4 regions of the Arthrobacter sp. UCD-GKA genome follow, and region 3 is predicted to be linked to each of the others. Evidence: riboswitches for the same ligand, from Rfam matches in the RefSeq annotation. Region 3 holds a riboswitch; each other region holds the start of a gene.

Region 1 (8,562 bases), on a different contig from region 3:
CCCGCAGCTTCTCCCTGCTGAGAATCATCTACGCCGTCGGCATGTTGCTGTTTCTCATTCCCAGCTATGGGGACCGCGCCTACCTCTGGGGCTTTGCCTCGACGTGGCTCGAACCGGAAATCAAGCGCCGGGGCTACCCATTCTTTATTGAAAAAATGTTCCCCAAAGACAATACTTTCGTCTTTGACCTGTCCTACTGGAGCCTGATCGTTCTGGTCCTGTTGTTTCTTGTAGGGTACAAGACACGGTTCGTCACCCCGGTGATGCTGCTGTTCTGGATTGGTTTGCAGTCGAACAGCATGCTGGTGACCAACGGTGGCGACACCATTTTCCGCATCACCCTTTCATTCTTGATTTTTGCGAATCTGAGCAAGCATTGGTCGGTCGATGCCTGGCTGCAGAAGCGGCGTGGCCACCGAAAGTCCTATACACAGAAGCACTTCCCGGTTCCCCTGTGGCTGGGGGCGGGCCTCCACAACACCGCCTTGATGCTGTGCTGCTACCAAATCATGCTGGTCTATGTGAACTCGGGCATCTTCAAGCTGATGGGCAAGGAATGGCTCGAGGGCAGTGCCTTGTACTACTCCCTGAACCTGGATGCCTTCCAGGTTGTTCCGCTTCTGAGCGAGCTTGCCTGGCAGATCACGCCGGCCGTGTTGGTGGCAACGTGGGTATCCATCTACTTCCAGCTGCTCTTCCCGGTGCTGCTGCTGTGGAAGTACACCCGCTATCTTTCCCTCGTCCTGCTCCTGGGCATGCACGTCGGGATCGGATTCTTCATGGGGCTTTGGTCGTTCTCCTTGGCGATGATCGCCCTGGACATGCTCTTTGTGCGCGACAGTTCCTGGGAAAAGGCCGGAAATTGGGTCCGTCGCACCAACACCAAGGCCAAACAGATTCTCCGGTCCGAGATTGGCCTGCCCCCTGTGCCAAGGAGCATTCCGCCCAGGCCGGAACAGTTCGCCAACGCGGGCAGCAGCAGCACGGCTTCCGAGTGAACCCAGGGAATTCATCGCCCGTGGTTCTGCAGATTCGTGGGGAATTCGACCGGTGTTGGCAATCGGTAAAGATTGATGCCCGACTTCATTGAGCAATATTGGGCCCGGTTGGAGCAATGATCCTGGAACTTCCCTGCCACCGGTTCTCCGTTGGGAGGCGTGTCCCGGCGAAAAGTATCGTCTGCTGGACATTGCCGTGCTAGGACCGAATTCGATTTTCAAGCCTGGCCGGGCCTTGGCGATCCCCAGATCCCGCCCGCGTCGGAATTGTGGCTACTTGACCCGACGCGTCCGTCCGAATGCCAGATACGCGATGGGCCCGAGGAAATTGATGAACGAGGCCGCGGCCCACGCGCCCTTTGCCCCACGGACCTCGGCCGCCGGACGTTTGACGAGATCGCGCAAGGCAACGAACTGGAGTGCCAACTGCGTGATGCCCAGGATGGCGACGCGCCAGCGTGATACGACAGAAAGTTCGTTCCAGGACTTGTTCCGGCTCATGGTTCTCCTCTGTTGCGACAACGGCTGTGACAGCTTCACTACCGCGTTATTGGCTATCCATTCCCATCGTAGTCGCCGTCTAATGGAACTGGTCCCGGAGTCTTTCCATCTCACGCCGATCTTTCTTCGTGGGCCGGCCTGCGCCCCTGTCCCTCACGGGAACCTGGGGGATGACTTCCTTGGGTCGGACAGGCGTGTGGTCGATGTAGCAACGGGTAGCGATGTCCGCTCCCACCCTTTTGGCGATCACAGCGGTCACTTCCAGGGTGCGGTCGAATCCCGATTGCCTGACCCTGATGGTGTCACCGGGTACAACGATCTGGGCGGCCTTGGCGGGCTTGTCGTTCAACCGCACATGACCGGCACGGCACGCGGTGGTTGCCGCGGAACGGGTCTTGTAGATCCGGATCGACCATAGCCAGGCGTCGATTCTGACAGCCTTTGTTTCCTGCTTCATGCCGCCAGTCTAGTCAGCGCGGGGACTTCGCCGCGGTTGTTGCAACACACCTGTGCCGGCTCAGGCAAGTGCGTTGTCGCAGGCGGTGACGAGCCTGGCCTGGACATCGGCGGGAACCTTGTCGCCTGAGGCCGCCACATCATCGAGTGCACTGACGATTTCCTGGGGCAGGCCACCCTCGCGGACCGCGTCCACCATGGACGAGACGACCTTGAGGTCGGAGGCGTTGATGCTGCCGTCCTTGATCGGTGCACACACCTTCTTGATGAGCTCCTTCTTTGCCCCATCGGCCAGCTGGGTTGCTGCCGAGGACGCCGCGGAGGAAGCGGTGTCGGCGATGGTCGCGCAACCGCTCACGGAGAGCAGCAGGACGGCAGCGGAAAGGAGCAAGGCATTTTTGGAACGTGAAAATCTCATGCGTTCCATCGTAGTGGCTCGAAGGTGGGAGAACGCCGGGAACTCCGAGGCCTCCCACCTGCGGGCACGGGCGATCAGCCCGAAACCGGTACGTTCTCCAGACGTGCAGGCCTGGACAGGCCCAGGGTTTCGCGCAGGGTCCTGCCCGGGTATGACGTGCGGAAAAGGCCACGTGCCTGCAAGATCGGCACCACGAGTGCCACGAAGTCATCTAGCCCCGCCGGGAAGCTGGGGCACATGAGATTGAAGCCGTCGCAGGCACCTGTGGTGAACCACTCCTCGATTTCGTCGGCGACCTCGGTGGGCGTGCCGATCATGGTGGCATGGCCGCCGCCGGCCGCCAGGAATCCCAGCAACTCGCGAAGCGTGGGCTGCTTCGTTTCGATGATGCGTTGCACCGTGAGGTAGCGGCCCTGCGGTCCGGAGAACCCTTCGGCCGGCGGCAGCCCAGGCACCGGCCCATCCAAAGGATGCGAGGTGTAGTCCTGGCCCGTGAACATGTTCAGTTGGGTGATGGCCGAGTCGAGATCCAGGTAGGAATCCAAAGCGGCCTTCTTTTCCCGGGCTTCCTCCCGGCTCGCCCCGATGTAGGTGACCAGCCCGGGAAGGATAGGCACCGAATTCCCGGCCCGCCCCACAAGTTCCAACCGCCTCCGCATGTCCGCGGCATATTCCAGGGCCGATTCCCGGTCCCAGGAAACCGAGTAGATCGCTTCGGCGTACCGGGCGGCAAAGGAACGCCCGGCCTCCGAGGATCCGGCCTGGAAAAGCACCGGACGCCCCTGCGGGCACCGCGGGACGGTCAGCGGGCCGGCAACCGTGAAATGGTTGCCGCGGTGGTTGATCGGGCGGATCTGGGAGGGATCGAGGTATTGGCCGGCCTCACGGTCGACCACCAGTGCCGAATCCGACCACGAATCCCACAGTCCCTGCACCGCGTCCATGAACTCCTCGGCACGTTCGTAGCGTTGTGCGTGCCCCGGCAAGGCATCCATCCCGTGGTTGCGGGCCTCGGCGTCGAACATGGAGGTCACCACGTTGATGCCCGAGCGGCCCGCACTGATGTGGTCGAGGGACGCCAGCAGCCGGGCGACATGGAACGGGGTGTAGAAGCTCGCAGAGATCGTGGTGACCAGACCAATATGCTCGGTGGCCCGCGCCATGGCGCTCAGCGCGGTCACCGGTTCGAGGAACCAGGGGATTCCCGCCGCGTACTCGTGGTTGACGCTTTGCCCGTCGGCAAAGAACACCGCATCCAGGCAACCACGTTCGGCCAGCCGGGCCAGTTCCTCGTAGTAGGCGATGTCGCCGACGCGGTCGGCGCTGGAGTCGGGGTGGCGCCACCCCATGGTGTGGTGGCCGGCACCGTAGATGAAGGCGTTCAGGTGCAGTTGGCGTGTCGAATCCATGGTTTTGCCCTCCTCCTAATTCATCACCAGGCCGCCGTCGACCACCAGGTTCTGCCCGGTCACCGCCCGCGACCAGGGCGAGGCAAAGAGCAGGGCGGCATCGGCGAACTCCGCCGGGGAGGTGACCCGGCGCAGGGGAGTGGAACCGGCAATCAGGTCAAAGACCTCCTCCGGGGTGGCCGCCGAGGCATCGGTGGTGCGCAGCAGGCCTCCGGAGATCATGTTGACGCGGATGTTCTCGGGGCCCAGGTCCGACGCGAACGTGCGGGTCAGCGACAGCAGTGCCGCCTTGGCCGCGGTGTAGTCGTGGTACGGGACCACGGGGTTCTGGAAGAGGTTCGTTCCGATGTTGACGATGTTGCCGAAGCCTGCGGATTTCATGCCCGGCAAGGTCGCCTGGATGGTGTTCAATGCTCCGCCGATGATGCCGGTGAATTGCGCCCCGAATTCCGTGTACCCGATCCCGTCCGCCTTGGAGCGGGCATCGCCGTTGAAGGAAAAGTCCGGCAGGGCATTGTTGATCACCGTGGTGATAGGGGCGCCAAAGTGTTCCTGCGCAGTGGCGACCAGCTCGGCGACCTGTTCGGGTTCCGAGACGTCGGCTCGTATCGCAATCGCGCGATCCTCCCCGAACTCTGCGGCCAGTTCCTGGGCCCCGGCCTCACTGGAGCGGTAGTTCAGCACGAGCCGTGCGCCCTCGCGGGCGAAGGCGCGGGCCAGGTCGGTGCCCAGGCCGCGGCCGGCACCGGTGACAAGTACGATTTGGTCCTTGATGAGCATTCTCTTGCACCTTTCGTTGGAGCGAAAGGATGCCATGGAACTGCCACGAGGTACCCAAAAGCGGGGCGCCACCATGCGTCATGCCGGACCGGCATCCCTTCGCTCGGATTATCGAGATCAGGTTCAACGGGTCTATCTCTCAGCCGCCAGGCGGCACCCCGTGTCGAGTCCTACGGCCAACCTAGCACCGCCCCAAGCCAATCCCCAATCAGCGACGCCGTGCCGGTCGTACTGCTGGTGTTCGCCCCGGTCATGAAGCCGAATGCATGCGCCCGCCCTGGATGATCGTGCGCGGCCGGGACTCGTCATAGAGCACCGAGGCATCCTCGAAGGGATTTCCGTCCAGCAGCAGCGCATCCCCGGCCATGCCCGGGGCCAGGCGTCCAAGTGTCGGTTCCTGCAGCAGCGCGGCGTTCACGCTCGTGGCCGAGCGCAGCGTCTCAAAGACCCCCACGGCCTCGATCTGCAGGGCCAAGCCGTTGAGCTGCTCATCCGCAAGGTCTCCCATCAGGTCCGAGCCGAAGCCCACCGGGATGCCGGCGGCCAGCGCAAGCTTGATGGCCTCGCCGCCGGCGGTGAGGACCTCCAGGTTCTTGGCCTTGGAGACCTCCGACAGGCCGACCTCGTCCCCGCGGCGGTCCATGGCCGCGTAGGCGGCCAGCGTGGGCACCAGATAGGCACCGTGCTCGGCCATCAACGCTGCGGTGCGCGCATCGAGCAGGTTGCCGTGCTCGATCGAACGCACGCCGTTGCGCACCGAGTGGGCAATGGCCGCTGGCGAGTAGGCGTGGGCCGCGACGTAGGAACCCCGGCGGGTTGCCTCGGCGACCACCACGGCGATTTCCTCGTCCGAGTACTGCGGGATGGCCAGCGGGTCTGTCAGCGAGACCACGCCGCCGCTGGCCATCATCTTGATGGCGTGGGCGCCGGTGCGCAGGCGTTCGCGCACGGCCACGCGCAGCGGCTCGATCCCGTCGACGACCTCGCACATGTGGCCGTGGCCGAAGCAGACATCCACGTCCGCCTCGCGCGGGTCGCCGTGCCCGCCGGTCTGGCTCAGCGCCGGGCCGGTGTAGAAGTAGCGCGGGGAGTCCAGCAACCCGGCTTTGATGGCGCTGGACAGGCCGATGTCCCCGCCTGCGACGTCACGCACGGTGGTGAAGCCGCGGGACAGGGCCTCGCCCAGGCGCTTGGCCCCGGCCAGGGCCGCGAAGGAGAGCGGGCCGCGCTCGTTGCGGAATCCGTCAAGGGAGATTGCATAGGCGTGGAAGTGGGCATCGATGAGCCCGGGGACCAGGACCTTGCCGGCGGCGTCGAGCAGCTCACCTTCTTCCTGGGCGCCGATGGCCGTGATAAGTCCATCCTTGAAGGTCACGTTGCCGCGGACGAGCTCAGGATTTTCGCCGTCAAAGACCAGCGCATCGGTGACGGTCAGGACAGATGCGGGGCTCATGCCTTGGCCCCTGCCTGTGCTGCCATCCAGGCTTCGATGCCGTTGGCATCGATCGGCAGCGGGTCCGAAAGGTTCTCGTGGCCGGTGGCGGTGACCAACAGGTCGTCCTCCAGGCGCACGCCCATGCCGCGCAGTTCCGGCGGGACCATTTCGTCGTGCTGGTGGAAATAGAGGCCGGGTTCCACGGTGAGCACCATGTTTTCCTGTAGCACCGCACCTTGGTATTCCTCGTAGGAAGCGGAGGAGCAGTCGTGCACGTCCAGGCCCAGGTGGTGGCCCACCCCGCAGACCAGCCAGCGGCGGTGGTGCTGGCCGGCAGGGGAGAGCGCCTCGTCGACGGAAACCGGGAGCATGTCCCAGTCGCTCAGGCCGTTGGCGATGACCTCCATGATGGAGGTGTGGAAGGCGGTGAAGTCCTTGCCGGGGGTGATCTGGGCCAGGCCGGCGCGGTGCGCCTTTTCCACCAGGTCGTGGACCTCGCGCTGGGCGGTGGTGAAGCGGCCGTTGGCCGGGAAGGTGCGGGTGACATCCGCGGTGTAGAAGCTGTTCTCCTCCACTCCCATGTCCAGCAGCAGCATCTCGGATTCGACGACCGGTCCGTCGCAGCGAACCCAGTGAAGCGTCGGTGCATGGTGGGCGGAACCCACGATGGTGGCATAGCCCGGGCCGTGTCCGTGGTGGCGGGCGACCCGGTCGAAGGTGCCCTGCAACCAGCGTTCCCCGCCGCCGGCGATGGCGGTGGGGATCTGGTTGATGACCTGGGAGAAGCCCTCGATGGTGTGGGTGACGGAGTTGCGCAGCTCGGTGATCTCCCATGCGTCCTTCAGCAGCCGCAGCTCGGCCAGTGTGCGGCGAAGCACCGCCGACGGCTTCAGGGAATGCGTCGCCACCATGGAGGATCCAAGGTTGCCGGCGGCCTCGGCGCCGGAAAGCCGGGCCAGCGCCTCGTCCAGCGCACCGAGCGGGGAGGTTGGAAGGCCCAGGGCCGCTTCCCAGTGGGTGGGACCGTGGGCGGCACCGACCCAGAGTTCGCCGTGCGCGGCGCTGGTGAAGAACGCAGGGTCCCCTGGCAGTGCCGGGGCCGGGACGAAGAGTCGGTAATCGTGGCCGCCGGCTCGCGGGGTGCCCACCAGCACCGCGCCCTCGGCATGGCAGTTGGTCAGCCACAGGAAGTCCGAGTGCGGCCGGTAGTCGTAGAAGCAGTCGTTGCTGCGCACCGGTGCCCATCCCGCAGCGACCACGAAGGCCACCCCGGGCAGCGCGGCCGAAAGCCTGGTGCGGTGGTCCGCTGCGGCGGCCGCGGCATCGGGTGTGGCGGCGGGGGTGCGTTCGGGCTCGGCCCATCCCTGGGACATCCATTGCGTGAAGGCCGGCACCTCGGCCAGCCTTGGCAGTTTCGGATCGGCCTTGGTGGGTGCGGGCATGGAGGCTGTTTTTTGCTCGGAAGTGTTCACGACTGCTCTGGCTTTCGGTTCAAGGGTGCCGATGGTGAAAGGTGGTGTTGGTCTCGACGCACACCCCCATGTCATCCAGCATCACATACCAGTGGAGGTTGGTGGGCCCCGGCACCTTGTCGTCTTGGAGACGAGGTGCCGGGGCGCCTTTGGGAAACATCCACGGCACGCGGCGACGGCGCTGGGGCCAGCCCGCATGGATGCGGCAAACTGGAGGGGTGAGCCAGAGCCGAATAATCCAGACCATTGCCGCAGAACTTTCCACAGCCGGGGCACCCGTTGCCCCATGGCAAGTCAGGGCCGCCATCGAGCTCCTCGATGGCGGATCCACCGTTCCCTTCATTGCCAGGTACCGCAAGGAAGCCACCGGGACCCTTGATGATGCGCAATTGCGCATGCTGGAGGAACGACTGCGTTACCTGCGCGAACTCGAGGAACGGCGGGCCGCAATCCTCAAGGCCATCGCGGAAGCCGGCAAGCTCACCGAGGAGCTGGAATCCGCGATCGGGGCCGCAACGACCAAGGCGGAACTCGAAGACCTCTACCTGCCCTACAAGTCCAAGCGGCGCACCAAGGCCCAGATCGCCCGCGAGGCCGGCCTTGAACCGCTAGCCGATTCGCTCATCAAGGATCCGTCCCAGGATCCGGAGACGCTGGGGGCAACGTTCCTGAACCCGGAGCACGAGATCAACGCCGCCACCGAGGCGCTCGCCGGTGCCCGCGCCATCCTCACCGAGCGGGCCTCCCAGGATGCGGTGCTGGTCTCCGACCTGCGGGAGCGCTTGTGGTCCCGGGGCAAGATCGCCTCGAAGACCGCGGCAGGTGCCCCGGCTGCGGACGCGGCCAAGTTCTCCGACTACGAGGATTTCGTCCAGCCCGTGGCCACCCAGCCCTCGCACCGGATCCTGGCGCTGCTGCGCGGGGAACGCGAGGGCGTGCTGGACCTGGAACTTGCCGAGGCGGACCCGCGCGACGACGCGGCGCTGGCCGAGGCGCGCGCTTCCTACGAGGCTGCGGTCGCCAAGTCCCTGGGCATCACCGCGGCAGCCGATGCACCGGCCGGAAAATGGCTGGCCCAAACCGTGCGGCTGGC
Region 2 (8,562 bases), on a different contig from region 3:
ACGTGGCCTCGAAGGGGTTTGCGCTACCAGGAACCCATCGAGGCGGAAAACACGGTGATGAGGAAGAGCGTCCCCAGCAGGATGAACCCCAGCATCAGGTAGCCGGTCACCAGCCCGGCAATGGCGATCCCGCGCATGTGGGGTTCCCGCTTCAACGCCAGGTGGCCGCAGATGACCGCCGCAATCTGGGGAAGAATCAGCATCCCGCCGGTGAGCACCGCGATGATTCCGGTCACCAGCGACACGATCGCCAACGCGCCCGCCGGCTGCTGGACCGGCATCGGGTATCCGGGTTGGGGGTAGCCCTGTGGCGGGTGCTGCTGCGGGTGGCCGGGCTGGGCGCCCGCCCGTTGGCCGGCGTCCTGCCCGGCGAATCCGTACCCGCGGCCGTTCGGGGCCCCGGCAACCGGCGGCGCGTCCAACGGCATGTCCAGGTACGGGTTGCGCGGCGGTGCCGCATGCGGGTTCTGCGACCAGCGCGGGTCGTTCGGATCGTTAAACGACGGCTCCGCCGCGGGCTCGTGCCCGCCGTCTTCGTCCTTGGCCATGGGTTCCTTCCCCCTCCAGCTACCCGCCCGCACTGAACGGAGGTTCGTGCAGCCAGGCGCGGCTTCTGGCTCCCCAGCTTAGCGACGATCACGGACCACGCCCAACCCCTGTTCGAGACCCGCGCGAAGCCCGCCGGGGTCAGGCCCCGCGGGCGCAACCATCGAGCCGCGGACGCGTCCGTTGATCACGTGGCCGAAGAAGGTCGCGATCATCCGCATTCCCGGCATCACGTAGCCGACGACCGGCCCGAACACCGCAAGGGGACGGGCATGCGGCGCGCGCCGCCAGGACAGGTGCCCGCAGGCGATCGCCGCGAACCGGGGAACGGGAAACATGCCAAAGCCTTCGCACCTGGCCACAGCGCGCTCACAACGGCTGCTCAGGATCCGGTGGGAGAGTTGGCACCATGGACAAGGAACCCCAACCTCCAGCCGCAAAACCCCACCCCCGGCACCATGCGGTGCCACCGTACCTGCTGGTGTCGATGGCCGCCTGCGACGGGGCATGGGAAGCCCCGACGGCGATGCGCGACTTCATCGCGCTCCCGCCGGCCGAAGTCGACCGGGAGCTTCCGGACGCACACGGCGAACCTGCGGGCCCGGGCCGCGAAACCCGCCGCCGCATCGCCACCCGCGCACGCCGGACACTGCTGCTTGACCAGGCACTGCTGCACGAGCGGGCCACCACGCACACCGACATCGCCCGCCTGCTGGGCCCCGCCGGACGCCTGGTGCGGGCCATTTCCGACGCACAGGGAGCCGAGACCACCCCCGGAACCACCGCGCGCACCGAGGGCCAGGACCCGGGGCAGGATCCGGACGCGAACCGCGCCTACGACGGGCTGGGCGAGGTCTACGAGTTCCTCGCGGACATGTTCAAGCGCTCCAGCCTCGACGGCGCCGGGCTGGTGCTTCGCGGCACCGTGCACTACGGGCAGCACTACGACAACGCGTTCTGGGACGGCACCCAAATGGTCATGGGCGACGGGGACGGGGAGGTCTTCAACTCCTTCACCTCCTCGCTGTCGGTGATCGCGCACGAGCTGGGGCACGGGCTGCTGCAATACACCACCAACCTGGACTACCGGGGCCAGTCCGGCGCGCTGAACGAGTCGATCGCCGATGTCTTCGGCGCCTTGGTGGAGCAGTTCGTGGCCGGCGACGACGCGGCGTCGGCCAGCTGGCTGATCGGCGCAGGCCTGTTCACCGACGCCGTCCAGGGCGTGGCGCTGCGTTCCATGGCCGCCCCGGGCACCGCCTACGACGACCCGATCCTGGGCAAGGACCCGCAGCCGGCAACCATGGCCGGCTACGTGGACACGGCCGAGGACAACGGCGGGGTGCACCTGAACTCCGGCATCCCCAACCACGCGTTCCACCTCTTCGCCACCGCGCTGGGCGGCAACGCCTGGGAAACCGCCGGGTCCCTGTGGTTCAACGTGATTGCCACCCGCTCATTGCCGCAGGACGCGGACTTCGGCACCTTCGCCGAACAGACCCTGCTCCAGGCCCGCCGCGACCACGGAGCCGGCTCCTCCGTCGAGCGGGCCCTGGCCGAAGCCTGGGACGCCGTCGGGGTCGAACCCGTCGTCCGGGAGGCCGTCCATGGCTGAGAACCGCGACGATGTGCTGGTCATCCGCGTGGCCCGCTCCGGCGGGGTCGCCGGGATTCCCCGCACCGGGATCCTGGAACTCCACGCGCAGGACCCCGGGCACGAACAGGAAGCCTCCTGGATCAGCATCGCCCGCGACGCCCTGGATGAGCTGCGGGCGCTGGAGCAGGCCAAGGCACCGTCACCGGTGCGCGATGCGTTCACCTGGTCGCTGAGCATCGACGGGGAAGACCATTCGGTGCCTGACACCCTGCTCACCGGCCCGGCCCGGACCCTGGCCGAACACGTCATTGCGCTCCCGCGCCGCTGAATGCCCGACGCCCAACGACGTGGGCGGGGCGCCGTCGGGCAATCAATGAGAAACTGGTGCCATGGCCCATCCTCGCGCCGGGACCCCGGCACTGCCCCAAGACCTGATCGACCTTTCAGCGGTGCGCGACGCGTACTTCGACATCCACCCGGATCCGTCCGACCCCGCACAGCGCGTGGCCTTCGGCACCTCCGGACACCGCGGCACCTCGATGAACGGCTCCTTCAACGAGGACCACATCGCCGCCATCACCCAGGGAATCGTCGAATACCGGCGCGCCGCGGGCATCACCGGCCCGCTGTTTGTCGGCAAGGACACCCACGCGCTCTCGGATCCCGCACAGGACACGGTGCTGGAGGTGCTGGCCGGCAACGACGTGCCGATCCTCGCCGACGCGCGCACCGGCTGGACCCCCACCCCCGCCCTGAGCCACGCCATCCTGGCGCACAACGCCAACCCCGATGCGCCGCGCGCCGACGGCATCATCATCACCCCCTCGCACAACCCGCCGGCCGACGGCGGGCTGAAGTACAACCCGCCGCACGGCGGACCGGCCGACACCGATGCCACGTCCTGGATCGCGAACCGCGCCAACGAGCTGCTGGAGGCCAAGCTGGACGGGGTCAAGCGCACCTCGCTGGGCGCCGCGCGCCTGGGTGGCAAGATCGGTGCCTTCGACTTCCTCGCCTCCTACGTCGACGACCTGCCCTCGGTGCTGGATCTCGACGCGATCCGCGCCTCGGGGCTGCGCATCGGCGCGGACCCGATGGGCGGTGCCGCGGTGGACTACTGGGGCGCGATCGCCGAGCGGCACCGGCTGGATTTGACCGTGGTGAACCCCGGGGTGGACCCGCGCTTTGCGTTCATGACCCTGGACACCGACGGGAAGATCCGCATGGATTGCTCCTCGGCCCACGCGATGGCCTCGCTGGTCGCCGCGCGCGACGCCTATGACATCTCCACGGGCAACGACGCGGACGCCGACCGCCATGGCATCGTCACCCCGGATGCCGGGCTGATGAACCCCAACCACTTCCTGGCCGTGGCCATCGAATACCTCTACACCCACCGCACCGGCTGGTCCACGGACGCCGGGATCGGCAAGACCCTGGTGTCCTCCTCGATGATCGACAGGGTGGCCGCGAAGCTTGGGCGCACCCTGGTGGAGGTCCCGGTGGGCTTCAAGTGGTTCGTGCCGGGCCTGCTGAACGGAACCGGTGCCTTCGGCGGCGAGGAATCGGCCGGTGCCTCGTTCCTGCGCCGCGACGGGCGCACCTGGACCACCGACAAGGACGGGATCCTGCTGGCGCTGCTGGCCAGCGAGATCACCGCGGTCACCGGCTCCTCCCCGTCCAAGCACTACGCGGCGCTGGCCGCCGAGCACGGGGCCCCCAGCTATGCGCGCCTGGACGCCGCCGCGGACCGGGACCAGAGGGCCCGTCTGGCGAACCTGTCCGCCAGCGACGTCACCGCCGATTCGCTGGCCGGTGAAAAGATCACCGCGCGGCTGACCGAGGCGCCGGGCAACGGGGCAAAGATCGGCGGGCTGAAGGTCACCACCCAAAACGCCTGGTTCGCCGCGCGCCCCTCGGGCACCGAGGACAAGTACAAGATCTACGCCGAGTCGTTCCTGGGCGCCGAGCACCTGGCCCGGGTGCAGGACGAGGCCAGGACCATCGTGGACACCGTCCTGGGCTGAGCCAGGTGGTGCGGGGCGGGCGCGGCCACACCGCACCCGCCCCGAAACAGCCGACCACCTACAGGTATGCGATCCCGGGCATGTCTACATCAGGCGTTTGATGATCTTTGACTTGGCCCAGGTGTACGGCGGGTAGACGGCCTTGAGCGTGTCCACCACCGTGGTCTTGCCCATCACCGCGCGCATCTGCGAGAGCCGCTCGAACCCATGCCGCCCGTGGTAGGCACCCATGCCGGAGGCTCCCACGCCCCCGAACGGAAGCGAGGGGACGGCCAGGTGCAGGCTCGGCGCGTTGTGCACGATGGCCCCGGCGCGCACCTGGTCCCCGAAGGACGACTGCAGCCGCGGGTTCTCGGAAAACAGGTAGGCGACCAGCGGGGTGGGACGCGCGTTGATGAAGCGAACGGCGGCATCGAAGCTGTCCACCGCGATGACCGGCAGGATCGGGCCGAAGATCTCCTCGCGCAGCAGGGCCGAGTCCGGGTGCACGTTGGTGATCACCGTCGGTTCGATCTGCAGCGTGTCCTCGTCGTACCCGCCTCCGACGACCACGTCCCCGTCGCCCAGCATGGCCACCAGGCGCTGGAAGTGCGCCGTGTTCACGATCCGCCCGTAGTCGCGGCTGGCCAGCGGATTCTTCCCGTAGAACCCCGTGATGGCCTTTGACAGCTGCTTTTCCAGGTTCCGCGCCGCGTCCCCCACCGCCAGCACGTAGTCCGGCGCCACGCAGGTCTGCCCGGCATTCATGAACTTCCCGAACGCCAGCCGGCGGGCGACCGCCGCCGAGGACCCGTCCATGACCACGGCCGGGGACTTGCCGCCCAGCTCCAGGGTCACCGGGGTCAGGTGCTCGGCCGCCGCGCGGGCCACGATCTTCCCCACGCGTTCCCCGCCGGTGTAGAAGATGTGGTCGAAGTGTTGTTCCAGCAGGACCTTGGAGGTCGACGCGCCGCCCTGGACCACGGCGCACGCCCGCCGGTCCATGAATTGCGGAACGAGCCGCCCGAGCAGCGCGCTGGTGGCCGGGGCCAGCTCCGAGGGCTTGAGCACCGTGACGTTGCCGGCGGCAATGGAGGCGACCAGCGGGGCGAGGATCAATTGCAGCGGGTAGTTCCAGGCACCGATGACCAGCACCACGCCCAGCGGCTGCGGCTCGATCTTGGCTGCCGCCGGGTGCAGCGCGAGCGGGATCTTGACCGCCTTGGACTCCATCCATTCGGAGAGGTGCAGCTGCGCGTGGTCGATTTCGGCACGCACCATGTCGACCTCGGTCATCCTCGCCTCGGCCCCGCTCTTGCCCAGGTCATCGGCCAGCGCATCGACGAAGTCCTGCTCGTGCGCCTCCAGCATCCGCTCCAGGGCCTTGAGCTGGGAGGCGCGGAAGCGCCGCGGGTGGGCCAGCCGGGTGGCGACCACGTCGTGCATCGAAGCGACGATCTCCACGATGTTTTCAGGCGACTCGGGCACCACCGGCGGCAGCTCGAGCTCGCTCAGTGCGCGCGACTCGCGCGGCGCGGTGGATGGATGCGGATTCTCGGTGATGCCCATGCCTAGAGCGTATACGGCGTGCGCGTGGGCCGCGACAGGCCGCGACGCGCAGTTGACGCCCCGCCCGTGCGGTGGGATAGGCTCGCGCCTAGTGACACGGGGTGTCGGCGCGCCAGCGATCCGACTGAGATAAGACCCGTAGAACCTGAACTAGTTCGTACTAGCGGAGGGATGTTGCTCATGGGATCCATGGCGCCTTCAATTGTTTTTTCACCCGGCGAGCTCGCCGATGCCCTGGGCGCGCTGCGCGCCTCCACCCCCTTGGTGCAGGTGTTGACCAACACCGTGGTCACCAACTTCACCGCCAACGTGCTGCTGGCCGCCGGGGCCTCCCCCGCGATGGTCGACGTGCCCGGGGAGGCCGGCGGATTCGCGTCGGTGGCCTCCGCGGTGCTGGTGAACCTGGGCACCCCCCATTCCGAGCAGCGCGCCGCCATGGCCGAGGCGGTGGCCGCCGCCAACGCCGCGGAAACCGGCTGGGTGCTGGATCCGGTGGCCGTCGGGTCGCTGCGCGTGCGCACCGACTTCGCCCTGGGACTGCGCGATGTCTCCCCCACGGTGATCCGCGGCAACGCCTCGGAGATCATGGTGCTCGCCGAGGCCGGGTCCGGCGGGCGCGGGGTGGAGGCCACCGACACGGTCGATTCGGCCGCCGCCGCGGCCCGCTCCCTGGCCTTGCGCAGCGGCGCCGTGGTGGCCGTCTCCGGGGAGGCGGACCTGGTGACCGACGGGGCGCGCACCATCTACGTTCATGGCGGAAGCAAGATGCTCACCCTGGTGACCGGCGGCGGGTGCGCGCTGGGCGCGATCTGCGCGGCCTTCCTGCCCGTGGTCCGGGACCCGCTGTTGGCCACCGTCGCGGCCCACGCGTTCTACTCCGCCGCCGCCGAACGGGCCGCAGCGGCAAGCTCGGGGCCGGGAAGCTTCGCTGTGCATTTCCTCGACGCCCTGCACGCGCTGGCCCCGGCCGACCTCGCGGCCACGGCGGTGCTGTCCTGATGGCCTCCGGAATCTACCTGGTCCTCGACTCGAATTCCACCGCCGGACGCCCGCTCGAAGACATCGCCGCCGCAGCGGTGGCCGGCGGGATCACCACGATCCAGCTGCGCTGCAAGGACCTGCCCGCCGGGGAATTCGTCGACACCGTGGAAAGCTGCGCCAAGCACACCTCCGGGCGGGCCACCCTGCTGGTCAACGACCGCATCGACGTGTACCTGGCCGCACGGGCCCGCGGCGCCGACGTGCAGGGTGTGCACATCGGCCAATCAGACATCCCCGCGGACCTGGTCCGCACGCTGATCGGGCCGCACGCCGTGCTCGGGCTATCCGCCTCCACCGCCGGCGAGATCGACGCGGCCAACGAACTCAACGCGCTTGCCCCGGGCACCATCGACTACCTGGGCGTCGGCGCCGTGCATGCGACCCCGACGAAGAAGGACCACCCGGAGCCGCTGGGCTACGGGGGCCTGGCCGCCGCCGTGGCCCGCAGCAATGCACCCGTGGTCGCCATCGGCGGGCTCGACGCCACCGACGTCCCGGCCGTTCGGTCCGCCGGGGCCGCCTCGATGGCCGTGGTGCGGGCGATCTGCGCCGCGGATGACCCGCGCGCCGCAACCGCCGACCTGATCAGCCTCTGGGAAGGGGAAACGCCATGAACACCATGAATTCCACCAAGAACATCCTGTCCATCGCCGGCTCCGACCCCTCCGGGGGCGCCGGGATCCAGGCCGACCTGAAGTCCATCGCGGCCGCCGGCGGCTACGGGATGGCGGCGGTCAGCGCGCTGACCGCCCAAAACACCCGCGGCGTGCGCGCCGTGCACGTGCCCCCGGCCGGCTTCCTCACCGAGCAGCTGCTTGCGATCTCCGAGGACATCTCCATCGACGCGATCAAGATCGGGATGCTGGCCAACGCCCAGGTCATCGACGAGCTGGGAACCTGGCTGGCCACAATCCGCGGTGCCGCCGGCGCCCCCGGCGCCCCCGGCGGACGCGTGCCGGCCGTCGTGCTTGACCCGGTGATGGTGGCCACCAGCGGGGATTCGCTGCTGGATGCGGCCGCCGATGCGGCGCTGCGCCGGCTCTTCATCCATGCCGACGTGATCACCCCCAACATCCCCGAGCTCGCGGTGCTGGCCCGCGGCCCCGAGGCCACCGACTGGGACTCGGCGGTGTCCCAGGCACGCATGCTCGCGGCGGAATACGACGTGCTGGTGCTGGCCAAGGGCGGGCACCTGGCCACCCAGCGCTGCCGCGACGCGCTCATCGACGCCGGCGGGGTGCTGCTAGAGGTCGAATCCGAGCGCCACGCCACCGGCAACACGCACGGCACCGGCTGCTCGCTCTCGGCCGCACTGGCCACGCATTACGCGCGCACCGGGAACTGGGGCACGGCGCTGCGCCGTGCCAAGGACTGGCTGTCCGATGCCATCTCCCGCGCGGACGAGCTGTCCGTCGGATCCGGGCACGGCCCGGTCAACCACTTCGCCGCGCTCTGGGACGGGGTGCGCCCGGCGCAGGCCGGGGACCCGCTGGCGCAGTGGTGGGAACGGATCGCCCCGATCCGCGCGGGCATCGACGAGCTGGGCTTCATCCGCGCCCTGAAGGACGGGTCGCTGGCCCGGGCCCACTTCGAGGACTACCTGGGCCAGGACGCCCTGTACCTGCGCACCTATGCGCGGTCCATGTCGCGGGCCGCGGAACTGGCCCCGGACACCGCCTCGCAGCGCTTCTGGGCGGCGGCCGCCAGCGGCTGCCTCGAGGAGGAGCTGAAGCTGCACCGCGGGCGGCTCGACGAACGGGTCCCGGAGCCCTCGGCAACCACCACCGCGTACCTGAACCACCT
Region 3 (5,156 bases):
CATCGCCACCGAATCCCCGGTCTCCAACGCGCTGGGCGACAAGCCGATCCTGATCGTCCCCTCGCCGGCCGGCGCGGTCTTCGACCAGGAGATGGCCTACGAACTGGCCGGGGCGCAGCACCTGGCCTTTGCCTGCGGCAGGTACGAGGGCATCGACGAGCGGGTCCTGGACTTTGCCTCAGAGGCCTTCGACGTGCGCCCGGTGTCCATCGGCGACTACGTGCTCAACGGGGGAGAGGTCGCGGTGCTGGCGATGGTCGAGGCCATTGGCCGGCTGATCCCCGGGGTCATCGGAAACCCGGAGTCGCTGGTCGAGGAATCGCACTCCGACGGACTGCTGGAATACCCGGTGTACACCAAGCCCGGCACCTGGGAGGGCCGCGAGGTTCCCGAGGTGCTGCTTTCGGGCAACCACGGCAAGATCGCGCGCTTCCGCCGCAACAAGCAGCTGGAGCGCACCGCCACCCGGCGCCCGGACCTGATCGTGCAGCTGGATGCCTCCACGCTGAACCGGCACGACCGCGACACCCTGTGGCACAACGGTTTTGCCATCGTCGAGGGTCGCATCGTCCCGAAGGACGCGCTCGGCTAGCAGTTTTCAGATTCGCCACCGCTAGCGCGGTGGCTGGGCATCTTCCAGGAGCCCGGCCACCGCGCTTTGCCGTAGCCGGAGGGCGTGTTCGAGCGCCGTGGTGCCGCCGGAATCCGCGATGGAGGTGTCCGCGCCCGCCGCGATGAGAAGCCGCACCACCTTCTGGTGCGCGGTGCCGCCGTCGCCCAGGATGACCGCCTCGAGCAGGCACGTCCACCCCAGGCCGTTCACGTGGTCGACGTCCGTTCCTGCGTCAATGAGCCGGCGGACCGTTTCGAGGTGGGCGTGCTCGCAGGCCGGAATGAGCGCGGTGCCGCCGTAGCGGTTGGTGCTTGTGACGTCGGCGCCGTGCTGCAGGGTGAGTTCCAGGATCCCGAGGAATCCCTCCGCCCCGGCATGGAGGAACGCCGAATCCGAGATGCCGTCCCGGGCATTGACGTCGGCACCCCGCAGGATCAGTTCCCTCGCCGCTTCCAGCGCGTTGGCCCGCGTGGCGGTGACCAGCACCGGACGGCCATCGGCGTCGCGGAAATCCGGCGAGACCCCGGCATCGAGCAGTTGCCGCACCTGGTCGGCGTCATTGGCCCGGGCCGCGACAAGCAGTGCCTGTCCGGACGTGGACCCGTCGGCGGTTGCGGCTGCCGACGCGGTGGATGGATCGGGCGTCGAGGTCGTTGCGGGCCCGGCGGAGGGTGCGGTGGCGCAGGCGGCCAGCGCCAGCAGCGCCGCGGCCAGGGTCACGGCCATCGGGAAGCGGGATGGGTGGCGCACGGACATGGGCCCATCCTAGCGCGAGGGGGTGGCCAGCCGTGAAGCGCCGGGCCCGGGGCTTGCAGGGGAGCCCGGGCCGGCGCTAGACCGGCAGCGGGCCGCTACGCCCTGGCGGGCATCCCGGGCTCGGGCAGGTAGACCTTGCCGCCGGAGGCCAGGAACTCCTGGCTCTTGTCCCGCATCCCGCTGACCATTTCCGCGATGGCCGCCTGCGAGTCGGCCGAGCCGTATTCGTCGCGGATGTCCTGGCTGATCCGCATGGAACAGAACTTCGGCCCGCACATGGAACAGAAATGCGCGGTCTTCGCCGGCTCGGCCGGCAGCGTCTCGTCGTGGAAGGACTCGGCGGTGACCGGGTCCAGCGACAGGGCGAACTGGTCGCGCCAGCGGAACTCGAAGCGTGCCTTGGACAGCGCGTCGTCCCGTTCGGAGGCGCCCGGGTGCCCCTTGGCCAGGTCCGCTGCGTGGGCGGCGATCTTGTAGGTGATCACCCCGGTCTTCACGTCGTCCTTGTTCGGCAGGCCCAGGTGTTCCTTGGGCGTGACGTAGCAGAGCATCGCGGTGCCGTAGCGGGCGATCTCGGTGGCGCCGATGGCGCTGGTGATGTGGTCGTAGCCCGGTGCGATGTCGGTGACCAGCGGGCCCAGGGTGTAGAAGGGCGCGCCGTTGCACAATTCCTGCTGGCGCTCCACGTTTTCGCGCACCAGGTGGAAGGGGATGTGGCCGGGGCCCTCGACCATGACCTGGACGTCGTACTCCCAGGCCCGTTTCGTGAGCTCGGCCAGGGTGTCGAGCTCGGCGAACTGGGCGGCATCGTTGGCGTCTGCGATGGAGCCGGGGCGCAGCCCGTCGCCCAGGGAGAACGCCACGTCGTACTGCGCGAAGATCTCGCACAGCTCGTCGAAGTGCGTGTAGAGGAAGTTCTCCTGGTGGTGGGCCAGGCACCAGCCGGCCATGATGGCACCGCCGCGCGAGACGATGCCGGTCACGCGGTTGGCCGACAGCGGCACGTAGCGCAGCAGCACCCCGGCGTGGATGGTCATGTAGTCAACGCCCTGTTCGCACTGCTCGATCACGGTGTCGCGGAAGATTTCCCAGGTCAGGGCGTTGGCCTCGCCGTTGACCTTTTCCAGGGCCTGGTAGATGGGCACGGTGCCGATGGGGACGGGGGAGTTGCGGATCAGCCATTCGCGGGTCGTGTGGATGTCGTCGCCGGTGGACAGGTCCATCACGGTGTCGGCGCCCCATTGTGTGGCCCACTGCAACTTGTCCACTTCTTCGGCGATGGAGCTGGTGACGGCCGAGTTCCCGATGTTCGCATTGATCTTCACCAGGAACGCCTTGCCGATGATCATGGGCTCGGACTCGGGGTGGTTGATGTTCACCGGGATGATCGCCCGGCCCGCGGCGACCTCGCTGCGCACCAGTTCCACGTCGCAGTTCTCGCGCAGGGCGACGAACCGCATCTCGGGGGTGGTGATCCCTGCCCGGGCGTAATGCATCTGGGTGACGCGCTTCCCTGCCTCGGCGCGCCGGGGGACCGGCCGGCTGCCCTTCCATTCGGCCGACGCCTTGCCGCGGCGGACCGCCGACTTTCCGTCGTCGAGCAGGTTCCGTTCACGCCCTGCGTAGGTCTGGGTGTCCGCGCGTTCCTCGATCCAGCCGCTGCGGAACGCCGGCAGTCCAACCACCGGGTCGCTTCCGGGTCCGGCGGTGCGGTAGACCTGCAGCGGGGCGTTGTCCTTTCCGCCCGGGGACGGCTCCAGCGCGATTTGCGTGACGGGAACCCGGATCCCGGATTCGTCGTCATCGATGTAGGCCAGCGAGTGGGACTTCAGGGACTGGGTCTCTGCTGCTTCCACGGCGTTTTGGACAGGGCTGTGCATTGAAACGGTGTTGCTCAAGGAGTACTCACTTCCTTCGCCGGCATTACCCGGACAGGTTCAACGGTCTCTCGCTGCATCAGCTCGATCTCAGCCCTTGCAAGGGCCCCCGTGTGGTCGAAAACGAAACTATCACATGATCCGGCCAGGCACCGTTTGTGACCTTGGGCACCGGCAGGTTGTGCCCGGCGGCGCGGACCGGTGTTTGTTCAATGCGTTCCCGATGACTGGTTCCGATCGAATCGGGCCTTATCGTGGCGGGTTTCGGGTCCCCTGGGCGCGTTCGGGGCCGCGATCGCGGCGGGATCCCGTCCGGGCAGAAACTGCCGGTGCTGCTCAGACCCGGAGCATCATCGGGCAGATCCTTTCGATGCGGGTCCGCCTGCGGGTGCGGAACTTCGCACCATGCCCCGGAGTGTGGCAAAATGGATTCTTGGGTCTACTGGGTTCTGCTCCTGCCGCAGGGGGAACGAGTCAACAGTTGGACCAGCCGTCGATCCGCAAACGGATCGCGGTACCAAGCTTCGGACCGCCACATCTTTTTTCCGAGCGCACCTGTGCGCCCCGGGGAACAATTACGGTCCGTGTCTAAAATAGGTGACCTGCGGCGTCTATTTAGGAGATGCATTCATGCATATTCTCGACTCTGTCGATGCAGCCTCGCTGCGCAACGATGTTCCCGATTTCCGCCCGGGCGATACCGTCAAGGTCCACGTCAACATCATCGAAGGCAAGAACACCCGTGTTCAGGTTTTCCAGGGCTTCGTCCTTGGTCGCCAGGGCCGCGGCGTGGGCGAAACCTTCACCGTTCGCAAGGTCTCCTTCGGTGTCGGCGTAGAGCGTACCTTCCCGGTGCACTCCCCGGTCCTGGAAAAGATCGAACTGGTCTCCCGCGGTGACGTTCGCCGTGCGAAGCTGTTCTACATGCGCGATCGCCACGGCAAGGCCGCGAAGATCCGCGAAAAGCGCGACTTCCGGACCGCCAAGTAGCGAGAAAAGCGAGAGCCTTCATCTTCGCGGCCCCCAGGGCTGCGGGGATGGGGAGCCATCGTGGATCGATCTACTGAATCGGAAAGTTTTTCCGCTTCGACAAAGCGCCGGTCTCCTTCGAGGGGCTGGCGCTTTGTCGTTGGCGCGCTTGCAGCGGCGGCTCTGATCACCCTGGTCGTTCGTGCCACCGTCGTTGACTTCTTCTACATCGGTTCCACTTCCATGGAATCCACGTTGAACCCGGGTGATGGGCTGCTGGTGAATCGGCTTGCATACAAGGACGCCGAGATCCAACGCGGGGACGTGGTCATCTTTGACGGCCGCGGTTCCTTCCTGCCCTATCAGCGTCCCGGTGTCCTGGATTCCCTGGCCTGGGCGTTGCGTCTTGCCGGCAAGGACGCGGTGTACGTCAAGCGCGTCATTGGCGTCGGCGGCGACACCGTTTCCTGCTGCAGCCCCGACGGACGCCTGGTCGTCAACGGCATCCCGCTGGAGGAGCCCTACGTTCTTGACGGCAACAAGCCAAGCGACCTTGAATTCGACGTGAAGATCCCCGAAGGGCGCTTGTGGGTCATGGGGGACCACCGTTCGGTGTCCGAAGATTCGCGCGCGCTTCTTGGAGCACCGGGCGGCGGCATGATTCCCGTCGATCGAGTCATCGGCAAGGTCACCGATGTGATCTGGCCGCTGGACCGGAGGCACTCCGTCGAGGGCCAGCTCGCGGCCCCGTAACCTATGGCCCGCCACTGTTGCAGTGGCGGGCTTTTTGTTGCCCAAATTCCTCGGGGATTGAGAGCATGTTCATCCGAATTGTGCGCCGGGTATTGTGTTCCGGCGGGCCGGCGGGCCGGCGCACAGCGCTAGTCATGGGCGCCATCTGGGCTCGACCAGGGCTCCGCATGCGGACCGAGCGAGATGCA
Region 4 (8,562 bases), on a different contig from region 3:
TACGAGGCGCTGCTGGAGCATGCCCAGGGCAACGGCGCCACCGGTGTGGTGCTGCTGGTGGGCGTCCTGCTCGGGGCCATGATGACCTTCGCCTACTCCGCACGCTTCTTGTGGGGCGGCTTCGCCTCCAAGCGGGGCCTTGAACCCAGCGTGTTCCCGCGCGTCCCGGCACTGTTCCTGGCCCCGCTGCTGGTCCTCACCGGCGCCACGGTCGTGTTCGCCTGGATCCCGCACGTGCTCGAGGGCGCCATCGCCCCCTACCTGGGCCTGTTCGGATCCGCCGAGAACCCCATCCACCTGGGCCTCTGGCACGGGTTCAGCCCCGCGCTGGGTCTGAGCATCCTGACCATGATCGCGGGCACCGCGCTCTTCCTGGCCCGGGAGAGGACCTTCCACCTCCAGTCCCGGGTCCCGGCGTTGCTGGATGCCGAACGAGACTACAAGCACATGGTCACCGGCGTGGACAACCTGGCCATCTGGCTCACCGGACGCACCCAGCGCGGTTCCTTGTCCTTCTACCTCGTGGTGATCCTCATCGTGGCGCTGCTGCTGCCGGCCGGCACCGCGATCCTGCTCAGCACCCCGGCACCGGGAAACTTCATCGCCTTCGACCACCCCGCCCAGCTGGTCATCGGGCTCATCATGATCCTCGGCGCCCTCGGTGCGCTGCAGGCCAACCGCCGCTTCCTGGCGGTGCTGATGGTCTCGGTCAGCGGCTACGGCATGGCCGCGATCTTCGCGCTGCAGGGAGCACCGGACCTGGCCGTGACCCAGCTCTTGGTCGAAACCATCGTGCTGGTCGCCTTCGTGCTGGCGTTGCGCGCCCTGCCGGTGGAACTGTGGGCCAAGAACCCCACCGGGCACCGGCTGGGCCGGGCGCTGATCGGCATCGGGTTCGGCGCCTCCATGATCTACATCGCCGCCACCTCGATGGCCTCGCGGGTCGCGGATCCGATCTCGCTGGCCTACCCGGAACTTGCCTACACCGGCGGAGCGGGCAAGAACATCGTCAACGTCACCCTGGTGGACATGCGCGCCTGGGACACCTTCGGGGAAATCACGGTGCTGGCCGCGGCCGCCACCGGCGTGGCCTCGCTGATCTTCGTGCGCGGTCGCGGGGACAAGCGGGTGCGCGCCTCGAACGTGCCGCGCGGATCGGTCGACCACGGTTCCGAGGCCATCGGCGGGGCCAGTCCCAGCCGTGCCGGGCTGGCAGTGGCCAGGACCTTTGCGATCTCCAAGAAGGATTCCTGGCTGGTCGCCGGGCACACCCTGGCCCCGGAGCGCCGCTCGATCACCTTCGAGGTGGTCACCCGGCTGCTCTTCCACACCATACTGCTGGCCTCCGTGTACTTGCTGCTGGCCGGCCACAACACCCCCGGCGGAGGCTTTGCCGGCGGGCTGCTGGCCGGCCTGGCCCTGACCATCCGCTACCTGGCCGGCGGCCGGGTGGAACTGGCCGAGGCCACCCCGGTCAGCCCGGGCACGCTGATGGGCACCGGGCTGGGCCTGGCGGCACTGACCGCCGCGGCGCCGCTGCTCCTGGGCGCCCAGATGTTCACCTCCGCGGCCATCGAATTCACCTGGCCGCTCTTCGGGGAGCAGAAGTTCGTGACTTCCACGCTCTTCGACATCGGGGTGTACCTGGTGGTGGTCGGGCTGGTCATCGACGTGCTGCGCTCCCTGGGCTCGGAGATCGACGACCGTTCCGAGGGCCGCAGCCCCACCGACACACATGACATGGTTTCCGACGCGGATACGGGAGTTGGACGATGAGCACCAATATCACCTTGCTCATAGTGATGGGCGTGCTCTTCGCCGTGGGCATCTACCTTTTGCTCGAGCGTTCGCTGACCCGCGTGCTGCTGGGCATCGTGGTGCTGGGCAACGGGGTGAACCTGTTGATCCTCTCCGCCGGAGGGCGCCGCGGCGAGGCGCCGCTGTACCGGTCGGCGCTGGATGCACAGGAATACAGCGACCCGCTGCCGCAGGCGCTGATCCTCACGGCCATCGTGATCACCTTCGCGGTGACAGCGTTCATGCTGGGCATCATCTACCGCTCCTGGGTCATCTCCCGGGCCGACGTGGTCGCCGACGACGACGAGGACCTGCGCGTCTCGCAGCAGTCGACCTTCGACTTCGAAGAAGACTCCCCGGTCCCCGAGGACACCACCGAATTCGAGGGCGAGGACGCCGAGCCCGCAGGGAACCACCCGGAGAAGGGGCCGCACGCATGATCGATGCACCACTGACCGCCGTTTCATTTGCCCCGCTGGTCGTGGCCTTGCCGATCTTCGGTGCCGCCCTGGCCTTCATCCTGCGCCGCAAGCGCCGCACCCAGCGCCTGGTGACCATCGCGGTCCTGGTGATCACGCTCTGCCTGGAAGCCTGGATGCTGGCCACGGTCTGGGGCGGGGGGACCTACTCGGTGACCCTCGGCGGCTGGGCCCCGCCGTTTGGCATCTCCATGGTCGTGGACGGGTTCTCGGCATTCATGCTGGTGGTCTCCTCCATCGTCTCCCTGGCGGTGCTGCTCTACGCCACCAGCCAGGGCATGGCCGACGGGGACGAGGACGGGCCCGTCTCGATCTTCCACCCCGCCTACCTGATCCTGGTCGCCGGGGTCTCCAACGCCTTTTTGGCCGGGGACCTCTTCAACCTCTACGTGGGCTTCGAGATCCTGCTGACGGCCTCCTACGTGCTGCTGACCCTGGGCGGGACCACCGCGCGGATCCGAGCGGGCACCACCTACGTGGTGGTCTCGGTCGCCTCCTCGCTGCTCTTCCTGATCGCCATCGGCATGATCTATGCGGCCGCCGGCACCGTGAACATGGCGGACCTGGCCGTGAAGCTGCCGGAGATCTCCCCGGGCACGCAGACCGTGCTGCACGTGATGCTGCTGGTCGCCTTCGGGATCAAGGCCGCGGTCTTCCCGCTGTCCTTCTGGCTCCCGGACTCCTACCCGACCGCCCCGGCCCCGGTCACCGCGGTGTTCGCCGGGCTGCTGACCAAGGTCGGGGTCTATGCGATCATCCGCACCGAGACGCTGCTCTTCCCCGGGAACCAGCTCTCCGAACCCTTGATGGTCGTGGCCGGGCTGACCATGCTGGTGGGCATCCTGGGTGCCGTGGCGCAGACCGACATCAAGCGCATGCTCTCCTTCACCCTCACCAGCCACATCGGATTCCTGATCTTCGGGGTGGCCGTGGGGAACCAGCTGGGGCTGGGGGCCACCATCTACTACGTGGCCCACCACATCGTGGTGCAGACCTCGCTCTTCCTGGTCGCCGGGCTCATCGAACGCCGGGCCGGGACCTCGAACATCGAGCGGCTCGGCTCGCTGGCCAAGCTTTCGCCGTTGCTGGCGCTGCTCTTCTTCGTCCCGGCCATGAACCTGGGCGGCATCCCGCCGTTCTCCGGCTTCCTGGGGAAGCTCGGGCTGGTGCAGGGCGGCGCCGAACTGGGCACGCCCGTGGCCTGGGCGCTGGTGGGGGTGTCCCTGTTGACCTCGCTGTTGACGTTGCTGGCGATAGCGCGTGTTTGGAACAGGGCGTTCTGGCGCAAGGCCGAGGACGCCACGGACCCGGACCCGCTGCTGCTGGTGGGCGTGGAAGCCGCGCGCGGGGCGACCTACGACATCGTGGCCAACGAGCCGGCCAGCCGCTATTCCGACCGCGGGAACACCGCACTGCTGCCCAACGGCATGCTGGCCATGACCGCGGCCCTGGTGCTGGTGGGCGTGGCGCTGACGGTGTTTGCCGGGCCGCTGTTTGAATTCAGCGACCAGGTCGCCGGCCAGCTGCTGGACCCAAACAACTACATCGAGGCGGTCCTCGGAACCGGGCAGGGGGTACGGTAAATGACCAAGGAACAACGGCTGAAAGACGCCACCGACGAATCCGGGGCACGCCAACGCGCCACCCTGCGCCAGGAACTGCCTTTGCTTGCAGGCATGATGCTGGTCTGGGGTGCGCTCTGGCAGGACTTCGCCATCGGCAACCTCGTCTTCGGGCTGCTGATCTCGCTGGTGCTGGTGCGGGTCTTCCGGCTGCCGCCGGTGATCCTATCGGGGCGCTTCAATGTTTGGCGTGCCGCAGTGTTCGCCGGGGCGTTCCTGCGGGACGTGACCCTGGCCAGCTTCGAGGTGCTGTACCTGGCGGTGTTCCGCGGCCCGCGCACCACAAGCGCGATCATCACCGTGCAGCTGCGCACCGAATCGGACTTGCTGGTCACCTTCGTGGGCCACGTGCTGACGCTGGTCCCCGGCTCCTACGTCGTGGAGGTGGACCGGCGGACCTCGACCCTGTACCTGCACGTGCTCAACGTCAACGACGAGGCCGGGGTGGAAAAGGCGCGGGCCTCGGTGATGATGATCGAGGAACGGCTGATCCGCATGATGGGCACCAAGGAAGAACTGGCCGAGTTGAATGCCGAGAAATCGGCCCCGGGCAAGGAACACGGAGAAACACCATGAACATCGTCCTGTGGATCTGCGGGATCACGCTCTCGATCGCCGGCGCCCTGGCCATGATCAGGCTGGCCAAGGGGCCCTCGATCCTGGAACGCGTCATCGCCACCGACGTGCTGCTGCTGATCGTCTCCGCGGCGCTGTGCGTGGACATGACCATCAACAAGCACACCGACAACCTCATCTTCGTGCTGCTGGCATGCCTGGTCGGGTTCGTCGGCTCGGTGACGGTTTCGCGCTTCGTCACGGACCGGAGGAACGCCTGATGCTGGACACCGTCATCGACATCGTGGCCGGGACGTTCATGATCGTCGGCTGCCTGATGTCACTGGCCGCGGGCATCGGCATGCTGCGCTTCCCGGACCTGCTCTCGCGCCTGCATGCGGCGACCAAGCCGCAGGTGCTGGGGCTGTTCCTGCTGCTGGCCGCGCTCGGGCTGGAACTGCGGTCCTGGGCGGTGCTTCCGGTGCTGCTCCTGGCCTGGCTGCTGCAGTTGCTCACCGCCCCGGTCTCGGCGCACATGGTGGGACGGGCCGGCTACCGGACCCGGCACCTGAAGCGCGAGACCCTCATCGCGGACGAATTGGCGGCGGTGGTCGAGGCCGCGGAGCAGCGCGAAGAGGCCGAGCACGGCCGGGACGGCAACAGGGACCGCGCCGACTTCATCGACTAGTCCACCGGACCCTGGGCCGGCGCCGCCAACCGGCACGGGCCACGCCAAAGCAGGGCCCGGCCGAACGCATCCGGCCGGACCCCCCGTGTGCGGAAGTGCGGAAGCTCAGGCCTTCTTGGTGAACCTCGCGATGGCCCGCTGGGTGCCGCGGTCGGTGAGCACCTGGATCAACGCGGCGGTGACGGCCGACAGCACGGCGAACCCGATGGCCTGGCGCATCGAGGCCTCGGCCTGGGCCTCCTTGTTGCCGTGCTTGGGCGGCTGCTGGCCGGTGAAACCGATCCAGGCCTTGTCGACGATCTTCCCTCCCAGGAAACCCGCGGCGATGGAAATTGCTGGACCGATCAGTTTCATCAAGCTGTTCATGGGGACTCCCGAATATTGCGGCAAAGGTACTAGGCCCAGCCTAGCTGAGGTAGCATCATAGAACTGAAACAATCACGACAGGGGAGCGTCGTGCGGGGTAACCCGCACCCAGGCGCTGAGAGTGCGGATAGCCGCAGACCCTCGAACCTGCCCCGGCTAGTACCGGCGAAGGAAGTCGAGTTCTCAGGGGTGCGCGCGGAAGTGTGCGGGCATTCCCTCCCCTCCTTGAATCCAAGGAGGATCAACACCATGGGCATCACCCACCAGCCCGCCGGGCACAAAACGGCAACCACATCCTGGCGCGTCGTCGACATCGTCATCGCGGCAGTCATCGCAGTGTCCTCGGGCGTCATCTTCTGGGCCTGGAACAGCAGCCACCACCTGCTCGACGTGCTGTTCCTGGCCTTCCCGCCTTCGGCCGCACTGGTCTCGGGCATGTGGCTCTTCCCCGCGGTGCTCGGCGCACTGATCATCCGCAAGCCCGGCGCGGCACTGTTCTGCGAAGTGGTCGCCGCGATGGTCTCGGCGCTCATGGGCTCGGAATTCGGGCTGACGGTCCTGGCCTCGGGCCTGATCCAGGGCCTGGGCGCCGAAGTGGTCTTCGCCGCGTTCCGCTACCGCACCTTCAACCTGCCCGTGGCACTGCTGGCCGGCGCCGGAGCAGGACTATTTGGAAGCGTCAACGACACCTTCATCTTCCGCTGGTTCCCCGAATACACCACCGGCATGCTCTTGGCCTACATCGGGTTCATGACCATCTCGGGCATCATCATTGCCGGGCTGCTCTCCTTCCTGGGAACCCGCGCCCTGGCCAAGACCGGCGCACTGGGCGCGCTTGCCAGCCGCAAGGCAGCCACCGAACCAATCCTCGGCTGATGGGCACGGGCATCACCATGTCTTCAGCCTCGATGCTGCACCGCGAAAACGACACCGCGGCCACGGTGCAACACCGCTGCGACGCGGTGTCCGTCAGCGCCCGGAACTGGGGGTGGCGGCACGCCGACCGCAAGCAAGCAGCGCTGTCGGGCCTGGACCTGGAGATCCGGGCCGGGGAACGCGTGCTGCTGGCCGGGCCCTCGGGCGCCGGCAAATCCACGCTGCTCTACGCGCTGGCCGGGGTCCTGGACGAAGACGACGAAACCTATTCCTCCGGCGAGCTGCTGCTGGACGGGGCACCGGCAGCCCAAGGCCGCGGACTGGTCGGGCTCATGCAGCAGGATCCCGAAACCCAGGTCGTCCAGGCCCGGGTCGGGGACGACGTGGCCTTCGGCGCGGAAAACCTTTCGGTGCCGCCCGCGCAGATCCGGCGGCGGATCATCGAGGCACTGGACGCCGTGGGACTGGAGGTCCCGCTGGACCACCCGACCTCCGCGCTCTCGGGCGGGCAGAAACAGCGCCTGGCCCTGGCCGGGATCCTGGCCATGGGACCGGGGCTGGTGCTGCTGGACGAGCCCACGGCAAACCTGGACCCGGACGGGGTGCTGGAGGTCCGCGACGCGGTGCTGGCCGCACTGGATTCCACCGGCGCGACCCTGCTGATCGTCGAACACCGGCTCGAGGCGTGGGCGGAGCACATGGACCGGGTCATCGTGTTGGAACCCGGCGGCGGCATCGCCCACGACGGAACCCCCGGCGAGCTCTTTGCCCCCGGCCCGGTCCGCGACCAGTTGGTTGCCGCCGGGGTCTGGGTGCCCGGGTACACCCCGGCATTCGACCCGCTGCCGGCCCCCGGGGAATCCGCTGCGTTGCTGCTGGAGGCCACGGACCTTGCCGTCACGCGCAAGCGCGGCGCCAGGCCGGCCGCCTCCGGCCTGGACCTGCGCCTGGGGGCGGGCGAGGCCTGGTGCGTGCGCGGGGCCAACGGCTCGGGCAAGTCGACCTTCGCGCTGACCCTCGGCGGACTGCTTCCGGTCGGATCCGGCACGGTGCTGGCCACCGGCGAATTGGCGGCCGGCACCGAGGCCCGGCCGTACCACTGGCGCGCCACCGAATTGGTGGGACGGATCGGCTCGGTCTTCCAGGAGCCCGAGCACCAGTTCGTCACCCACACCGTGGCCGAGGAACTGGCCTACGGCCCGCGGCACGCGGTCAGGCCCGGAACCCGGGAACCGCTGTTCACCGAGCAGGAAATCTCCTCGCGCGTCGAATCGCTGCTGTCCCGGCTGCGGCTGGGACACCTGGCGGAGGCGAACCCCTTCACCCTCTCGGGCGGGGAAAAGCGCCGGCTCTCGGTCGCCACGGTGCTGGCGGCGGGCCCGCAGGTCCTCATCCTCGACGAGCCGACCTTCGGTCAGGACGCCAACACCTGGCGCGAACTGGCCCTGCTGCTGCGCGAGGAGCTGGGCCGCGGCACCGCGATCATCGCGGTGACCCACGACGCGGACTTCGCCCGCGCCCTGGGCGCACACGAGTTCGTCCTGCAGGCCCCGGACACCGCGGACGCAGCCGCCCCCGCCGCCGCACGGCCCGGGTTGCTCGAGGCCGATGTGCGCGGGGGGACAAGTTTCCTGGGCCGGGCCAACCCGCTGGCCAAGTTGGCCGCGGTTGCCCTGGCAACGATCCCGCTGGTCGCCTCCATGGACTGGGTCAGCAGCGGAATCGTGGTGGCCGCGACCGTTCTGGCGCTGCCGCTGGCCGGGCTGTCCATCCCGCGTTTCCTGGCCCGCGGCTGGCCGCTGCTGCTCGCCGCGCTCTTCGGGGCCTGGGGCACCGCGCTGGTGGGCAACGATTCCGGGGCGGTGCTGCTGGATGCGGGCATCTTCACCATCACCGAGGGCTCGCTGTCCGCCGGTGCGGCCACCGGGATGCGCGCCTTCGCGGTGGCGATCCCCGCGGTGCTGGTGCTGTTCACCACGGACCCGACGGACCTGGCCAACGCGCTGGCGCAAAAGGCGCGGCTGCCGCACCGCTTTGTGCTCGGCGCGCTGGCGGGCATGCGGCTGCTGGGGTTGCTGATCGAGGAATGGACGACGCTGGGCATGGCCCGGAGGGCCCGGGGCGTGGGTAGCCGCGGCTCGGCCGCCGCCCGGTTGCGGGCGAACCTGGGGCAGGTCTT

What was found. A riboswitch is a leader RNA that binds a small molecule or an ion and turns the genes downstream of it on or off. The one in region 3 is predicted to bind thiamine pyrophosphate.
Positions count from the first base shown of each region.
Region 1: another riboswitch for thiamine pyrophosphate. It lies ahead of BLJ79_RS06395 (3-oxoacyl-ACP reductase); the one in region 3 lies ahead of thiC (phosphomethylpyrimidine synthase ThiC).
Region 2: another riboswitch for thiamine pyrophosphate. It lies ahead of thiM (hydroxyethylthiazole kinase); the one in region 3 lies ahead of thiC (phosphomethylpyrimidine synthase ThiC).
Region 4: another riboswitch for thiamine pyrophosphate. It lies ahead of BLJ79_RS00405 (ECF transporter S component); the one in region 3 lies ahead of thiC (phosphomethylpyrimidine synthase ThiC).

Region 1 is NZ_MOLR01000004.1:15,792-24,353, reverse strand. It holds gene BLJ79_RS06420 (HTTM domain-containing protein) at 1-998, shown strand, start outside; gene BLJ79_RS06415 (PLDc N-terminal domain-containing protein) at 1,272-1,499, opposite strand; gene BLJ79_RS06410 (RNA-binding S4 domain-containing protein) at 1,579-1,956, opposite strand; gene BLJ79_RS06405 (hypothetical protein) at 2,017-2,373, opposite strand; gene BLJ79_RS06400 (LLM class flavin-dependent oxidoreductase) at 2,448-3,782, opposite strand; gene BLJ79_RS06395 (3-oxoacyl-ACP reductase) at 3,798-4,562, opposite strand; TPP riboswitch at 4,640-4,733, opposite strand; gene BLJ79_RS06390 (metal-dependent hydrolase family protein) at 4,813-6,015, opposite strand; gene BLJ79_RS06385 (aminopeptidase P family protein) at 6,012-7,439, opposite strand; gene BLJ79_RS06380 (Tex family protein) at 7,670-8,562, shown strand, end outside.
Region 2 is NZ_MOLR01000012.1:68,026-76,587, reverse strand. It holds gene BLJ79_RS18505 (DUF4190 domain-containing protein) at 24-548, opposite strand; gene BLJ79_RS18500 (hypothetical protein) at 627-884, opposite strand; gene BLJ79_RS18495 (M4 family metallopeptidase) at 956-2,161, shown strand; gene BLJ79_RS18490 (protealysin inhibitor emfourin) at 2,154-2,471, shown strand; gene pgm (phosphoglucomutase (alpha-D-glucose-1,6-bisphosphate-dependent)) at 2,533-4,170, shown strand; gene BLJ79_RS18480 (aldehyde dehydrogenase family protein) at 4,255-5,718, opposite strand; TPP riboswitch at 5,806-5,907, shown strand; gene thiM (hydroxyethylthiazole kinase) at 5,899-6,717, shown strand; gene thiE (thiamine phosphate synthase) at 6,717-7,373, shown strand; gene thiD (bifunctional hydroxymethylpyrimidine kinase/phosphomethylpyrimidine kinase) at 7,370-8,562, shown strand, end outside.
Region 3 is NZ_MOLR01000007.1:180,015-185,170, forward strand. It holds gene trmD (tRNA (guanosine(37)-N1)-methyltransferase TrmD) at 1-592, shown strand, start outside; gene BLJ79_RS13920 (ankyrin repeat domain-containing protein) at 614-1,369, opposite strand; gene thiC (phosphomethylpyrimidine synthase ThiC) at 1,465-3,249, opposite strand; TPP riboswitch at 3,262-3,369, opposite strand; gene rplS (50S ribosomal protein L19) at 3,877-4,236, shown strand; gene lepB (signal peptidase I) at 4,294-4,968, shown strand.
Region 4 is NZ_MOLR01000001.1:78,413-86,974, forward strand. It holds gene BLJ79_RS00370 (Na+/H+ antiporter subunit A) at 1-1,776, shown strand, start outside; gene BLJ79_RS00375 (Na(+)/H(+) antiporter subunit C) at 1,773-2,237, shown strand; gene BLJ79_RS00380 (Na+/H+ antiporter subunit D) at 2,234-3,859, shown strand; gene BLJ79_RS00385 (Na+/H+ antiporter subunit E) at 3,860-4,474, shown strand; gene BLJ79_RS00390 (MrpF/PhaF family protein) at 4,471-4,734, shown strand; gene mnhG (monovalent cation/H(+) antiporter subunit G) at 4,734-5,141, shown strand; gene BLJ79_RS00400 (DUF4235 domain-containing protein) at 5,247-5,507, opposite strand; TPP riboswitch at 5,577-5,698, shown strand; gene BLJ79_RS00405 (ECF transporter S component) at 5,757-6,383, shown strand; gene BLJ79_RS23875 (ATP-binding cassette domain-containing protein) at 6,416-8,562, shown strand, end outside.